2 regions of the Rhizobium sp. EC-SD404 genome follow, and region 1 is predicted to be linked to the other one. Evidence: predicted binding sites of a transcription regulator. Region 1 holds the regulator's gene; the other holds the start of a gene.

Evidence for each region. The regulator LexA, encoded in region 1, represses DNA repair genes until DNA is damaged. The targets are predictions, from matches to a motif close to TGTTCNNNNTGTGTTCNG.
Region 2: a site for LexA is predicted at 4,503-4,520, ahead of GC125_RS16360 (glycosyl transferase family 2). Genes of this name have one in related genera too.

Annotation. Positions count from the first base shown of each region.
Region 1 covers NZ_LR701459.1:2,183,718-2,191,555, forward strand. Annotated here, with positions in the region: gene GC125_RS11210 (ComEC/Rec2 family competence protein) at 1-1,473, shown strand, start outside; gene lexA (transcriptional repressor LexA) at 1,467-2,198, opposite strand; gene GC125_RS11220 (molybdopterin molybdotransferase MoeA) at 2,297-3,514, opposite strand; gene moaC (cyclic pyranopterin monophosphate synthase MoaC) at 3,517-4,020, opposite strand; gene trpC (indole-3-glycerol phosphate synthase TrpC) at 4,017-4,826, opposite strand; gene trpD (anthranilate phosphoribosyltransferase) at 4,861-5,886, opposite strand; gene GC125_RS11240 (peptidylprolyl isomerase) at 5,912-7,783, opposite strand.
Region 2 covers NZ_LR701459.1:3,216,937-3,224,774, forward strand. Annotated here, with positions in the region: gene GC125_RS16340 (polyprenyl synthetase family protein) at 1-395, shown strand, start outside; gene GC125_RS16345 (tetratricopeptide repeat protein) at 543-2,444, shown strand; gene GC125_RS16350 (4-(cytidine 5'-diphospho)-2-C-methyl-D-erythritol kinase) at 2,517-3,413, shown strand; gene moaB (molybdenum cofactor biosynthesis protein B) at 3,410-3,976, shown strand; gene GC125_RS16360 (glycosyl transferase family 2) at 3,939-4,445, opposite strand; gene GC125_RS16365 (PA0069 family radical SAM protein) at 4,574-5,731, shown strand; gene rnhB (ribonuclease HII) at 5,998-6,663, shown strand; gene GC125_RS16375 (F0F1 ATP synthase subunit B) at 6,728-7,207, opposite strand; gene GC125_RS16380 (F0F1 ATP synthase subunit B) at 7,218-7,811, opposite strand.

The DNA.
Region 1 (7,838 bases):
TCCACCTTCTACCTGCTGATTTCAGGAGCCGTCATCTCCGCGCAACGGGCGTGGATCATGGTGGTCGTCATGCTGGTCGCGGTGCTGCTCGATCGGGCCGCGCTGACTATGCGCAACGTCGCGATCGCGGCCTTTCTCATCCTTCTCGTCACGCCGTCGGCGGTGACATCGCCCGGTTTCCAGATGTCTTTCGCGGCCACTGCGGCCCTCATCGCCGCCTATGGCGGCTGGGCCGCGCGCAACAAGAACAAGGCTCCGGAGTTCTCCAGCGCCAAACCGGGCTTCGTCTGGCGCTGGACGGGGCTGATCCTCGGCTTGGCCGTGACCTCGCTGATCGCCGGAGCCGCGACGGGGATATTCTCCGCTCACCACTTCCACCGCATGTCGAGCTACGGGATGATCGCCAATGTGATCGCAATGCCCGTCATCTCCATCATCGTCATGCCGTTCGGCACCCTTGCGCTCCTGACGATGCCGTTCGGCCTCGACGCGATCTTCCTCACGATCATGGGTGTTGGTCTCCAGGCGGTCATTGCCATCGGCCATCATGTCGCCGACTATGGCGACGGTTTTGCTACGGGTCAGATTCCGGGTGCCGTCACTGCGCTTCTGTCGCTGGCGTTGCTCATTCTCGTCTTTGCCCGAACATGGCTGCGAAATGTCGCGATGATACCCGCGTCTGCCGCCGCGCTGATCATGGTGTCCGACATACGCGCCGACCCGCCATTGCTGCTGATCGCAGAGGACGGCCGCTTGGCCGCGATCTTGCGCGATGACGGCTTGGCCACCAACCGTGCGCGTCCGAGCAGCTTCATCTTCGATCAGTGGGCGACGGCAACCCGGCTGGAGACCCATGTCCCGCCAATCGTCGTTGTCGATGCACAGGCTGACCACACGTCAACCCAGGCGCCTGCCGAGCCGGTCGAGGGCGAAGCCGAAATCGACCCCGCCATTGCCTACGGAATGATGCGTCAGGCGATCCGCGAACTGAGTGATGGGCAAATAACAGGCGTGTTCCAATGCCGCCGAGGTGCGTTTTGCGTGGCTCGCATGGAAAACGGCACAACGATCGCCTGGCTGGAGGAGCCGGCCTATGTCGGCCCCGCATGCGACATGACCGATATCGCGATCATTCCGATACCGCTGTCGATGCGCGAATGCCGGTCGGGCGCGACGCTCTTCACCGCCCGCACATTGCGTGAGACCGGCGCAATCGCCGTCTACGCTGAAACGAGGGGAGACGGATTCGCGGCGAACGAAGCGCGTGCTGCAGGCAATGGGCAGAGTGCACACCTTGACCAGCAGCCGACGTTCCGCTTCGAGCAGTCTGCCGGCCGGATGCGCGCTTGGACGCGACACCGCTACTATGACTGGAGAACGGGAAGTTTTGCCGAGCCCGGCACGGATGGCGCCTCTTCCGTCAACACGAACATGAGCGGAGACGGAAGAGCTGCCGATAGCCTGGATCAGTGATAGCGCCGAATGAGCCCGACGAGCTTCCCCTGGATCTTGACGCGATCCGGGCCGAAAATCCGCGTTTCATAAGCCGGGTTGGCGGCCTCGAGCGCGACGGATGCACCTTTGCGACGGAAACGCTTCAACGTCGCTTCCTCGTCGTCGACCAGAGCCACGACGATGTCGCCGGGATTGGCCGTCGAGGAGTTCTTGATGATGACCGTGTCGCCGTCGAAGATGCCGGCTTCGATCATCGAATCGCCCTTGACCTCGAGCGCGTAATGTTCGCCGCCGCCGAGCATGTCCGGTGGAACGGCAATCGAATGGGTATTGTTCTGGATGGCGGAGATCGGCACACCCGCCGCGATACGGCCCATGACGGGCACGCTGATGGCGCGATTGTCGTTGTCGCGCGGCATCTCGCTCTGGCGGCGCTCGGCTGCAATCTCGGGCTTCGGCGTCTTGCCAAGCGATCCTTCGATGACACTCGGCGAAAAGCCGCGACGCTGCGGCACTGCCGCGTTGTAGCTGTCCGGCAGCTTGATGACTTCCAGCGCACGCGCACGGTTCGGCAGACGGCGAATGAAGCCGCGTTCCTCTAGCGCGATGATGAGGCGGTGGATCCCCGATTTAGACGCGAGATCGAGGGCTTCTTTCATCTCGTCGAAAGATGGCGGTACGCCGCTTTCCTTCAGACGCTCATGGATGAAAAGAAGCAGTTCCTGCTGCTTACGCGTCAACATCGGCTGCTTGGGCCCCCGCTCGATCGGATGGAAACAAATGTGGAACACACTTTATCTGTTCCTTTTGTGTTCCGCAAGTCCGCCAGGGAAAACCGTGGCTAGATCCGTCGCAAGACGATCGCCCGCACGGTGTCTCCCATCTTGGCGGCGGGGGCAAATGGTTGCCGGATGACGAGGCCGTCCGCCTCGGCGAACACGCGCATCATGGAGGAATCCTGCTTGGTGGCAGGGGTGGCGACCAACTTTCCGTCCGCCCGTCGGCGCATCGCCGCGCGCAGATAATCCTGGCGCACGTCGTTTTCGGCGAGGTCGACATCCAGAACCGCATCCACCATCTGCAGATGATGGGCGCGGCCAGCGAGCTTTGCGATCAGCGGCGTGAGGAAGACGTAAGAGCAGACGAGGCTCGAAACCGGGTTTCCGGGCAATCCCAGAACATGCATCGGGCCGATGCGGCCGCTCATCAGAGGTTTGCCGGGGCGCATGGCGATCTTCCAGAACGCCAACTCAAGGCCGCGCGATTCCAGCACGTTGCGAACGAGGTCGTGATCGCCGACCGAGGCGCCACCAAGCGTTACGAGGATATCGGCGCCTGCCGCCTGTGCGGCATCGATCGATCGATTCAGGGCATCCTCGGTGTCGGCGGCGATGCCGAGGTCGATCGGGTCGCCTCCTGCTTCCTTGACGATCGCAGCGACACCGAAGCTGTTGGATGCGATGATCTGATCGTCTCGTGGGTCCGCGCCCGGCTGCACGAGTTCGTCGCCAGTCGCGAGGATGGCGACGCGCGGACGACGATGAACGGGCAGGGAAGGGAGGTTCATGGCTGCTGCCAGTGTCAGCCGGCCGGCATCGAGCATCGCGCCCTTGGCAATGACCGTTTCACCCCGGTGGAAATCGAGGCCTGCACGCCGCACGAAACGCCCGGACTGGACAGGCTCTAGAACGTCGATCCGGTTTGCGTCGAGGGGCCTTGCGTTTTCCTGGATGAGAATCGCATCGGCACCGTGCGGAACCGGCGCGCCGGTAAAGATGCGGACGGTCTCGCCGCGTCCGATGGCGCCTGGGAAACCATGGCCGGCGGCCGATTCGCCGATGACGGTGAGCGTGGCGCCTGGTTCTGCCGTATCGGCTGCAATCACGGCGTAGCCGTCCATGGCGGAGGCGGGAAACGGAGGTTGATCGCGCCTCGCGATAAGTGGTTCGGCGAGCACGCGGCCCCACGCGGCATTCAAAGGCACATTCTCGATATCGTCGATCGGTCGAGCGTCAGCGAGGATCAGCGACAGTGCATCATCGACGGGCAGCAGCGCCATGGTCAGGGTGCCCCGTCATTACCCGGAAAAGTCCAATCGCCGGACTTGCCGCCCGTCTTCGACAGCAGTCGGATACCGGTGATTTCCATCGCTTTGTCGACCGCTTTCGCCATATCGTAGATGGTGAGGCAGGCAACAGACACGGCCGTCAGCGCTTCCATCTCGACGCCTGTGCGGCCCGTGAGACGCGCCATGGCCTCGACACGCAGGCCGGGCAGGGTATCCGCTGCCTCGATCGTTACAGACACCTTGGTCAGCATCAGCGGATGGCAAAGCGGGATGAGGTCGGCAGTCCGCTTGGCAGCCATGATGCCGGCAATGCGCGCCGTGGCGATGACGTCGCCCTTTGCAGCGCTGCCCGATTGAATGAGAGCGAGCGTTTCCGGGGCCATCTTCACGAAGCCTTCGGCGATGGCGACACGCTCGGTCTCGGCCTTGCCGCCGACATCGACCATGGTGGCACGCCCGCGTTCGTCGAGATGTGTGAGCCGCGGTTCGTCGCTCATTGCGCTGCCACCTGAAGTTTGCCCGTAAGCAGCGTCTCCGTCGCGCCGGCGACATCGTCGATGCGCATCAGGCTTTCGCCGACGAGGAACGTGCCGATACCGGCGCGCTCGAGACGCAGGCAGTCCTCATGGGTGAAGATGCCGCTTTCGCCGACAAGATGACGACCGGCAGCCATCGGGGCGAGGCGCTCGCTGGTTTCGAGCGACACGTCGAAGGTGCGCAGATTGCGGTTGTTGATGCCGATGAGCGGTGAGGTCAGCACCAGCGCGCGCTCCATTTCAGCCTCGTCATGCACTTCGACAAGCACGTCCATTCCGAGATCGGTCGCCGTATCGTGAAGCTCGAGGGCCATGGCATCGTCGAGACAGGCCATGATGACGAGGATGGCATCGGCGCCCATCGCCCGGGCCTCAAAGACCTGGTACGGCTCGAAGAGGAAATCCTTGCGGATGACTGGCAGCGTCGTCGCAGAACGGGCAGCGACGAGGAATTCCGGCGCGCCCATGAACGATGGGGTGTCGGTCAGAATCGACAGGCAGGCCGCGCCGCCCGCCTCATAGGCTCGGGCAAGCGCCGGCGGATCGAAATCGGCGCGGATGAGACCCTTGGACGGGCTGGCCTTTTTGATCTCGGCGATCAGAGCGAACTGACCATGAGCGCGTTTCTCCTCAATCGCGGCCAGGAACCCGCGCGGCGCGTCGACATTCGCAAGCGCTGCCTTCACCTCTGCAAGCGGCCGGGCAGCCTTGGCGGCAGCGATCTCTTCGCGCTTGTAGGCTTCGATGCGGGTCAGGATATCGCTCAACGCCTCATTTCCTTCATATCAAGCCGCTTCTTCATCATGCCGCGGCCGCGTGGCGCTGCGAGACCGCAACGAGCCGCTCCAGCACGGCAAGCGCCGCGCCGTCGTCAATCGATTTCGCCGCAAGCTCCAGACCTTCCGCAACCGTCTCTGCACGGCCGGCAACCACCAGCGATGCGCCGGCATTCAGCAGCGAAATCTCGCGATAGGCATCTTTCGAGCCGCGAAGAACTGCCTGCAACGCCTTTGCGTTATGCGCTCCGTCCGCGCCTTTCAGCGCATCGATCGACACGCGCTTCAGGCCGAGTTCTTCCGGCTCGATCGAGAAACGCCGGATCGACCCGTTCTCCAGGGCAACGATATCCGTTCGCCCCGTGGTCGTCATCTCGTCGAGACCATCACCGTGGACGACCCAGACGCGCTCCGATCCGAGATCCTTCAGCACCTCGGCCAGCGGCTCCAGCCATTCCGGCGCGAAGACGCCCAGCAACTGCCGCTTGGCGCCGGCGGGATTTGACAGTGGGCCGAGCAGATTGAAGATCGTTCGGGTGCCGAGTTCCACACGCGTCGGGCCCACATGGCGCATCGCGGCGTGGTGGGCGGGGGCGAACATGAAGCCGATGCCGGCTTCCTCGATGCAGGCCGCGATAGCCGGCGCCTTGAGATCGATCGCAACGCCGAGCGCCATCAAGGCGTCCGCAGCACCGGATTTAGACGACAGCGCGCGGTTACCGTGCTTGGCGACGGGAACGCCGCAGCCCGCCACGATGAAGGCCGCGCAGGTGGAGACGTTATACGTGCCGGTTCCGTCGCCGCCCGTGCCGACGATGTCGATCGAATCGGCGGGCGCCTCGACGGTCACCATTTTGCTGCGCATGGTGGTCACGGCGCCGACGATCTCGTCGACCGTCTCGCCGCGCACCCTGAGCGCCATCAGGAACCCGCCGATCTGGCTCGGTGTGGCATCGCCGGACATCATGATGTCAAACGCCGCCTTGGCGTCGTCGCGCGACAGCGGGACACCGGACGCGGCCTTGGCGAGGTAGCTCTTCATGTCTGCCATCACGGCATCCCCCGATGTCGCGTCTTTAAAAGCCGAGCGCCTGCGTGCCGAGCTGCTGGTTGATCCGCACCGGATATTCCGCCTGCAAACGGGTCACGAGCTGGTCGAGCAGATCGTCGCCGCCGCTGCGAGCAATGGCGGTCCGCTCCTGGTCGGGGATCGCCTTCGATGCGGAGATTGCTACCTCGTTGACGCGCATGACGATCTGGCCTGCGCCATCCGCGTCCTGCGCGGTCGCCACGTGGCCACCAGGACCGGCAAAGGCAGCCGCGATCGCCTCCGGCCCGAATGTGGGGTTCTCGCTGTCGCGCTGGAGATTGTATTCCGTGCGCACGTTCGTGCCGAGTTCCGTCGCAATATCAGCGAGCGGCGTGCCGTCGGCTACGGAAGCGCGCAGTTCTTCGGCGCGGGCAGCGAGTGCCGCTGCGCGCTGTTCCGCCTGCAAATCGGTAACGACATCGTCGCGCACTTCGTCCAGTGTGCGGTCGCGGGCCTCTTCAATGTCCAAAACCTCGAAGAACACGTAGCCGTCAGAGCCGAGATTCAGCGGCTGGGCCTCGATGCCGATCTCAGTTTCGAACGCCTGGGCAAGAAGATCCTGCGATTGGGGCAGATCGCTCAGCACGTCGCCTTCGGGTGTGCGCCCCGAGCGGTCGACCGCTTCGACGACGACCGGCTCCAACTGCTGTTCGCGTGCAGCCTCCTGCACGGGTAGGCCGCCCGCGCGTGCATCTTCATAGGCGTTGAACACATCGAACAGCGTCTGCGAGGCTTCTGCCACTGCGAGGTCTTCACGGATCTCCGCTTCGACGTCCTCGAAGGCTGTTTCCTCGCCACCCTCGATCGTGGCGACGCGCAGGATGACTGGACCGAAGGGGCCGTCGACAACATCGGTGACGCCGCCCGCTGCCTCGACGGCAAATGCCGCTTCCGCCAGCGCCGCGTTGGTCATTTCAGTCCGGGCAAACGTGCCGATGCGCACATCGGCTGCACTGCGGCCAGCTTCGGAAACGATTTCGTCGAACGGCGTTCCTTCGGCCAATTCTGCCGCTGCGGCTTCTGCGGCCTCGCGATCCGGGAAAACCAGTTGATCCAGCGTGCGTCGCTCGACGCTCGTATAGCGTTCAGGATTGTTGTCGAATTCCGCCCGCACGACCTCGGCATCGATGGCTTCCGGATCGGCGATGTCGCTTGCGGTCAGCGTCACATAAGCGATGCTGCGATATTCCGGCGCCGTGTAGCGGCTGCCATTGTCTTCGAAATAGGCGGCAAGTTCCTCGTCCGTCGGCTCGCCGATCGGATCGATCATGCTCTCGTCGACGATAAGATAGTCGACGGTGCGTGTCTCGGCTCGATGGCGGCCAAAGGCGTCGAGCAGCGTGTCGGGCAGTTCGAAACCGTCGGCCAGAGCCTCCACGACCTGCGTGCGCACAGCAACCTGCTCGCGATTGCGGATATAGTCGTCTTCGCTCATGCCGACATTCTGCAGCACCGCGGCAAAGTTTTGGCGGCTGAACTGGCCGTTGATGCCTTGGAATGCGGGGTCCTCGGCAATCAGCCCGGCCAATCGGTCCTCCGAAAGCCCGAGCTGCATGTCGCGCGCCTGCTCATCCAGTGCGGCACCGGCGACCAGCTGCGAATAAACCTGATTCTCGATGCCGAACGCGCGCGCTTGTTCGGTCGTGATCCGGGTGCCGAACTGTTGCGAGAGGAGGGAGAGTTGGCGATCGTATGCAAGCCGGAATTCCAGTGCGGACACTTCGGTCTCGCCGACCGAAACCACCGTGTCGCCACCGCCCGAGAACATCGCGCCGCTGACGCCCCAGACCGCGAATGACGCGACGAGCAGGAAGAACAGGACTTTGGCGACCCAGGTCTGGGCGCCCCTTCGCAGCATTGTCAGCATTTCTTACCCGATCATCCTCTTGCTTTCACGCGGATGCGCGCTGTTC
Region 2 (7,838 bases), 1.0 Mb from region 1:
AGGCGCTGTCTTCCTACGGCACCAATCTCGGCCTCGCCTTCCAGCTCGTCGACGACGTGCTCGATTATGGCGGCAAGGCTGCCGATCTGGGCAAGAATGTCGGCGACGATTTCCGCGAGGGCAAGGTCACGTTGCCGATCGTCCTGTCCTACCGCCGCGGCACGGAAGACGAGCGCGCGTTCTGGCGTTCGGCGATCGAAACGGGTGACAATAACGACGTCGCCCTGGAGAAAGCGCTGGGTCTAATGACCAAGTACAACGCCTTGTCCGACACGATCGCACGCGCCAATCACTACGGCGACATGGCCCGCGACGCGCTCGCCCCGATGCCCGAATCACCGCACAAGGCAGCGCTGCTCGAAGTGATCGATTTCTGCATCAGCCGGGTGACCTGAGCGCGGGACACCGGCCAAGGTGCGCTTTTCGGCGCACACAAAGGCGTGACCCGGCGCTTATTGCCAAGCCACCAAAAAAAGCCATGCTGTGCTGTCAGACGGTGGCCCAACAGGCGCGACCGTGCCGAAGACTGGAAGGGCTTGCGAATGTTGAAGGGATGGATCGAGCGGCTGGCAGGATCGGCGGCGATCGGTTTGATTGCTGCGCTGGTTGGTGTCTCCGCTCCGATGTCGGCGAGCGCGCAAGAGGCGGCAGCGCCTCCCGCGGAAGCCGCTGAAGAAACCCCTGCCATCCCGCTCGAGGCTGAATCGATCGGCAGCTTCGCAGGCGCATTCCTGGCGGCGCGTACCGCGGATGTGGATCGGGACACGGCGTCGGCAATCGGGTTCTATGCCCGAGCGCTCGCCTTCGATCCCAGCAACAATGAGATCAAGCAGCGGTTGATGCTCGCCCACATCGCCGAGGGCGAGTTCGAGCAAGGGCTTGTCCTCGCCGACGAACTGAAGGACGACGCATCCATAGAGCGGGCAACCGACCTGATCCGCGCCGTCGAAGCGCTTCGCAATCGGGAATTCAACAAGGTCGAAACGCTGCTCGACTATGACGGCGTCAACGAACTCGATCGCCTGCTTTCCGGCCTGTTGCGTTCATGGGCACGGCTCGGCCGGGGCGAGACCGATGAAGCGTTGACGATGATCGACGAGCTTCAAGGGCCCGAATGGTACGGCATTTTCCTCAACTTCCATGGTGGATCGATCGCGGCAGCCGGCGGCAACGTCGCCGAGGCGCGCAGCCGTCTCAATGCGGCAATCACCGACCAAGCCGGCGGCGGTGCCGCGCCCGACACCTACATGCGCGCCGTCATGGCTCTTGCAGCGCTGGAAGCGCGTGAAGGCGATCAGCAGGCCGCTCTCAACGTCATCTCGACGGGCGAGACCTTTTCCCCGGATTATGCGCCACTGACGGCGTTGCGGCAGTCGATCGAGGACGGTGAAAACCCGCCTTCCGATATCGAAAACGCCCAGGATGGCTCTGCTTCGGTCCTGCACACGGTTGCCGCCGCATTGAACCGGGAAGGCGCCGAAGAGATCGTCACCCTTTATCTTCAGCTCGCTCGCGTGCTCGATCCGGAAAACGCTGCGACACTCATTCTTCTCGGCGGGCTTGCCGAAAACATGGAGCAGTCCGAACAGGCTATCGCGATCTATGAGAGCATTCCCGAAGATTCGCCCATGCGGCGGATCGCGGAGCTGCAGCTGGGGCTCAATCTCGCCGATCTCGGCCGGACCGACGAGGCAAAAACCTATCTGCAGTCTTTGATCGAAGCCGATCCGGACGACATGCGGTCCTATCTCGCCTATGGCAGCGTGCTTTCGTCGGCCGAGCAGTACGAGGAGATGGCCGCCAATTACGACCGTGCCGCCGAGACGATCGGTGACGATGCGGACCGCAGCCACTGGAACATCTTCTTTCAGCGCGGCATCGCCTACGAACGGCTGGACGATTGGGAAACGGCCGAGCCGAATTTTCTCAAGTCGCTTGAGCTCTTCCCCAACCAGCCGCAGGTTCTGAACTATCTCGGCTATTCTTGGGTCGACATGAACCTGAACCTCGACGAGGGCATGGAGATGATCGAGCAAGCGGTCGCCCTGCGCCCGAACGACGGTTACATCGTCGACTCGCTCGGCTGGGCCCATTATCGCCTCGGCGACTATGAGGCCGCTGTGCAGGAACTCGAACGCGCAGTCGAATTGCGACCGGCGGATGCGACGATCAACGATCACCTCGGCGACGCCTATTGGCGTGTCGGACGCAGGCTCGAAGCGGTGTTCCAGTGGAACCGCGCTTTGACGCTGGAACCGGAAGACGATCAGATCCCGCTGATCCAGGCGAAGATCGAGGATGGTCTGGACGATACGCCGCCGCCGGCGACCGCTGACGGTGGACCGGAGGAGAACCGGACACCTCCGGCTGTCGCCGATCCCGACGAGCGCTCGGATCTGCCTGAACTGCACCGCACCTTCAGCCAGGACGTCGTTGCCCGCTAAGCCATGGCAGCCATGATCGACCGCAGTGGCCCGCCTTCGACCGGTTCGGCCGCCGCTGACTCAAGTGCAATCATGCGGGATACGGATACGGCCTCGCGGGTCGCGCAGCATGCTGCCGCCAAGATCAATCTCGCGCTCCATGTCACCGGTCGACGGCCGGATGGCTATCATCTGCTCGAAACTCTGGTCGTCTTCACCGAAGCTGGCGACAATTTGACGATTGAACTGGCGGCGACAGACAGCCTCGTGCTGTCGGGGCCGTTCAACGCCAAGCTTTCGGACACGGACGACAACCTCGTCAGCCGCGCACGCGACCGCCTGCGGTCCGCGCTCGTCGCAGATGGCCGCGCGGCACCCTCGATCGCGATGCATCTCGACAAGCAGCTTCCGATCGCGTCGGGCATCGGAGGTGGTTCTGCAGATGCGGCGGCCTGCCTGCGCGCGCTTCAGGCGCTGTGGCGGGCAAGGGATGTCGATCTGATTGCGTTGGCGGCAAATCTCGGGGCCGATGTCCCGATGTGCCTGTCCTCCCAGCCCCAACTCGCAACCGGCATCGGCGAGCTGATTCAGGCGATCGGAGGATTTCCGAGCCTCGATCTCGTTCTCGTCAATCCCGGCGTTCAGGTCGCGACTCCGGCGGTGTTTGCCGCGCTCGGACACAAGGACAATCGGCCTCTGCCGCCGTTTTCAGGTCTTTCGACCCCGAGCAGCGTGATCGAGTATCTGCGCGAAACGCGCAACGACCTGCAGTCAGCCGCGATCGGATTGGCGCCGGAGATCGGACAGGCATTGGAAGCACTGGATGCCAGCGACGCGCTCTTTTCCCGCATGTCCGGCTCGGGCGCGACATGTTTCGGCCTCTATGCCGATCCACATCAGGCAGCACGCGCAGCCACCCAAATCGCAGAACACGCACCGCACTGGTATGTGAAAGCAACCCGCAGCTTCGCCACGGAGAACAGCCGATGAGCCGTATCGACGAAACTCGCTCCTTCGTACCCGTCGGGATCGCGGTGCTGACGGTGTCCGACACGCGCTCGATTGCCGAGGACCGGTCAGGCGACACGCTGGTTGCGCGCATTGAGGAGGCCGGGCACGTGCTGAAGGAGCGGACCGTCGTGACCGACGACATCCCCGCCATTCGCGAGCAGGTGCTGAAATGGAGCAAGCGCGCGGACATCGACGTGATCATCTCGACCGGAGGGACGGGCTTCACGGGACGAGACGTCACACCCGATGCGCTCGAGCCGATTTTCGAGAAGCGGATGGACGGATTCTCCGAAGTCTTTCACCGAATTTCCTATGACAAGATCGGCACCTCGACCATCCAGTCGCGGGCGACCGGCGGCGTGGTGAATGCGACCTTCGTCTTCGTGCTGCCGGGCTCCCCCGGCGCCTGCAAAGATGCCTGGGACGGCATCCTGAAGCTGCAGCTCGACTACCGGCACATGCCCTGCAATTTCGTGGAAATCATGCCGAGGCTCGACGAGCACCTCAAGCGCGGCGCGGCGCCCGCCCGGCCGGCACGATAGCGCAATCCAATGTCATCGGCTTGACCAGCTTCGCCACGTCGCGAAGGCCGACCGCCCCTTCCAGCCGGGTCGCGATGGCACTCTTCTTGACCACGAGCCCGAGAGCGAGCGTGGAGCGCTGCTGGCGAAACCGCTCCAGCACCGACGCCCGCGCCTGATGAGCGCGCTTGAAGCGAGCCGGACGTCCATCATAGCCGAGATGGGATGAGAGGCGTTCGATCCAGCCGGGAAGAAGCCGGGCCCCCGGTTCGATCATCATCAACCAGTCCGAGCGCGCCCCGATAAGGGCTGCGTGCATATCCGACGAAGGCATGATCCGGCAACCGGCCGCATCCGCGACGGTGCGGGACGCTTCGTTCATGCCGCGATCGATAATGGTGACATCGCTGATGACGCCTTCAACGGCCCCCGGCACGAGCATCGCAAGCGTCATCGCCAGCGCTTCATCATCCTGGGCTGCTTCGATCATCACGGAAATCATCATCCGATTTAGCCTATTGCAACGCACAATGACAATGCCGCTAAATGTTCTTGTTTTGTTTCGTTTGCTGCGATAGGAATAAAGTCATCAACACGCGATTCCCGATGGAGGCGCAGATGACGGCCCTTACCAACCTGAAGAACACGGCGTTTTCGGAACTGCATCGGCCGGATATTGCGGACTTTCTGGTCCGGCAATCGGAGCTGCGGGTCAGCGACGAGCGTCGGCGCGGGCGCGGCGCAGGCCTCAATCCTGCAGGCAGGTTCGAATCTGAAAGTCGTCATGTCTTCGATGATGGCTGGGAAACGCTGGAGGATCTTCCGCCTTTCCAGACCAAGGTGCAGGTCGAGAAGCCGCGGACGATCATCACCCGCAACCAGTCGCCGGACATTTCCTTCGATCGCTCTATCAATCCCTATCGTGGGTGCGAGCATGGCTGCATCTACTGCTTCGCCAGACCCACCCACAGCTATATGGGGCTTTCCGCCGGTTTGGACTTTGAATCGCAGCTTTTCGCGAAGCCCGACGCGGCAAAATTGCTGGAGCGTGAGCTTGCAAAGCCGGGCTATGTACCGCGCTCCATCGCGATCGGTACCAACACCGATCCTTACCAGCCGATCGAGCGCGAGTGGCGCATCATGCGGCAGGTCTTGGAAGTTCTGTCTGCAGCCAATCATCCCGTCGGCATCGTGACGAAGTCGGCCCTCGTGACGCGCGACATCGATATTCTTTCATCGATGGCGGAACGGGGTCTCGCCAAGGTCGCGCTTTCGATCACGACACTCGACCGCAAGCTGGCGCGCAGCATGGAGCCAAGGGCATCGACGCCGCCGAAGAGGCTGGAAGCCCTTCGCGCGCTGAGTGACGCAGGCATTCCGGTCTCGGTGATGACTGCGCCAATCATTCCCGGGCTCAACGATCACGAGATCGAACGGCTCTTGGACTCGGCGGCCGCCGCCGGCGCCAAGGAGGCTGGCTACGTGCTTCTGCGTTTGCCGCATGAGGTCAGTCCGCTGTTTCGCGACTGGCTGCTCCGCAACTATCCCGATCGCTACCGGCACGTGATGTCGCTCGTCAGGTCGATGCGGGACGGAAAGGACTACGATGCGGAATTCGGCAAGCGGATGCGTGGCGCAGGCCCCTATGCCTGGCAGCTCGGACGCCGCTTCACGCTTGCGGCCAAGCGGCTTGGCCTGAACACGAGCCGGAGGCCGTTGCGCACAGATCTCTTCGTGCCACCACTTGGCAATGGGGTGCAGTTGGCGCTGCTTTAAGCAGAGCACGTATTTCGATTTGACAGGCGCCGTCCGCCGCAAACGCGGCGCCTGTCATGGTCTCGAGCAAAAACGGCCGGCCCTGCCCCATCCGTCGCCCGTTTCGAGACCTCGATGGACGGGCCGTCGCATCCTGCTGGATGTGGCGGCCCGCCCTCGCCTTCTAAGCTTTCAACCCGGCCCATGCGACTTGTTCAAGCTCAAGTCACAGCTTTGGCTTAAGGCGAGACTTGTTCGTGCACCGCCTCGATGCGAAAACCGGTGGCATGAGTCGCCCCAAGAAAAAGCCCGAATCCTCACTGCTGTTCGAGTTTCCGCAAGGTCCCGATTTCTCGCTTGAACTCGCGGCCATCAGCCGGGGACTTCGCCTGATCGCCGGGCTCGACGAGGCCGGACGTGGTCCACTGGCCGGGCCGGTGGTCGCGGCAGCGGTGGTCTTTCGCGCCGGCGCCGTGCCAGAAGGGCTCGATGATTCCAAAAAGCTGACGGCGAAACGTCGCGAAGAGCTGTTTGATCAGATCCTCGCCAGCGGCGATGTATCCATCGCCTCGTCGTGCCCTCGGCGCATCGATGCAATCGACATTCGCAAGGCGAGCCTCGATGCGATGCGACGCGCCCTTGCCGGTCTGCCGGACATGCCTTGCCATGCGTTGATCGACGGGCGCGACGTTCCGCCAGGTCTCGCCTGTGGGGGCGATGCCATCGTCAAGGGCGATGCACGCTCGCTCTCAATCGCAGCCGCCTCGATCGTCGCCAAGGTCGTGCGCGATCGCATGATGGCTCGGCTCCATCACAGCTATCCCGATTATGGCTTCCAGCTTCACGCCGGCTATCCTACCGAGATGCATCGCAAGGCGCTGGCCCTCGTCGGGCCGTGCCCGCTGCACCGCCTCAGCTTCCGCCCGATGAAGGCCGACGGACAGATCGGATGATCTGAAACGCGAAAGGCCGGACGTTTCCGCCCGGCCTCGAATTCAGTCCGACAGCAATCGACGCTTAGTTCAAACGCTGTTTTACTTCGCCGATCGACTTGTCGAACAACGCCTTTTGAACGCTGGCATCGCTGCGCTCGACAATGATGCGCTCTGCGGCAGCGATCGCAAGGTTGACGGCCGAGGCCTTCACTTCGCTGACCGCATCGGCTTCCGCCTGGGCGATCTTCTCTTCTGCCATTGCCGTACGGCGCGTCACGTATTCCTCGGTCTTCGTCTTGGCTTCACGCACGATGGCCTGGGCCTCGCGCTCAGCAGCCTGGACAATCTCGGAGGCTTCCTGCTCCGCATCCTTGCGACGACGCTGGTATTCGGCCAGCAGCTGCTGGGCCTCTTCGCGCATGCGCCGCGCTTCGTCGAGTTCGTTGCGGATGGCATCGGCGCGCTTGTCGAGCGCCTTCGCCATCATGCCCGGCACCTTCAGGTAGGCGATCAGACCGAGGAAGAGGATGAGGGATACAAATGCCCAAAATGTCGAGTCCATCGGGCCCTCCCTATTCTTCGGTCGCAGCAGCCTTGACGGCTGCGCTTGCGGTTGCAGGAGTGACGGTCGCGCCGGTCAGCTGTTCGACGATGGCGACAGTCGTGTCTTCTGCGATGACGTCGACTTCGCCGAGCGCGCGCGCCTTGATCTCAGTGATGCGCTTTTCGGCATCGGCCATCTTGGCAGCAAGATCCGATTCGATCTGCGTGCGTTCGATGTCGGCTTCGGCTTTGGCGTCGTCGCGTGCCCGCTGGCCAATCAGATTGGCCTTGGACTTCGCTTCGGCCAATTCCTGCTCGTATGCGGCGATGGCTTCATCGGCTTCGCTTTTCAGCCGTTCGGCCTCATCGAAATCCGATGCGATGCGGTCGCGGCGGTTTTCAAGAATACCGCCGATGCGCGGGACGATGACCCGCTGCATGAAGAGATAGAACAGCCCGAAGGTGATCGCGAGCCACAGAAGCTGCGATGCAAAGGTCGAGGAGTCGAAAGGCGGAAACAGGCCAGACCCTTCAGCACCATGATCTTCCACACCGGTCTCGGTGTTGAGGTTCTCGGTCGGGACCGGTTCCGCATCCTGGGCGAATGACGGGGTAACGAGCATTATCCTCTCCGCATATGGGGATCGGCC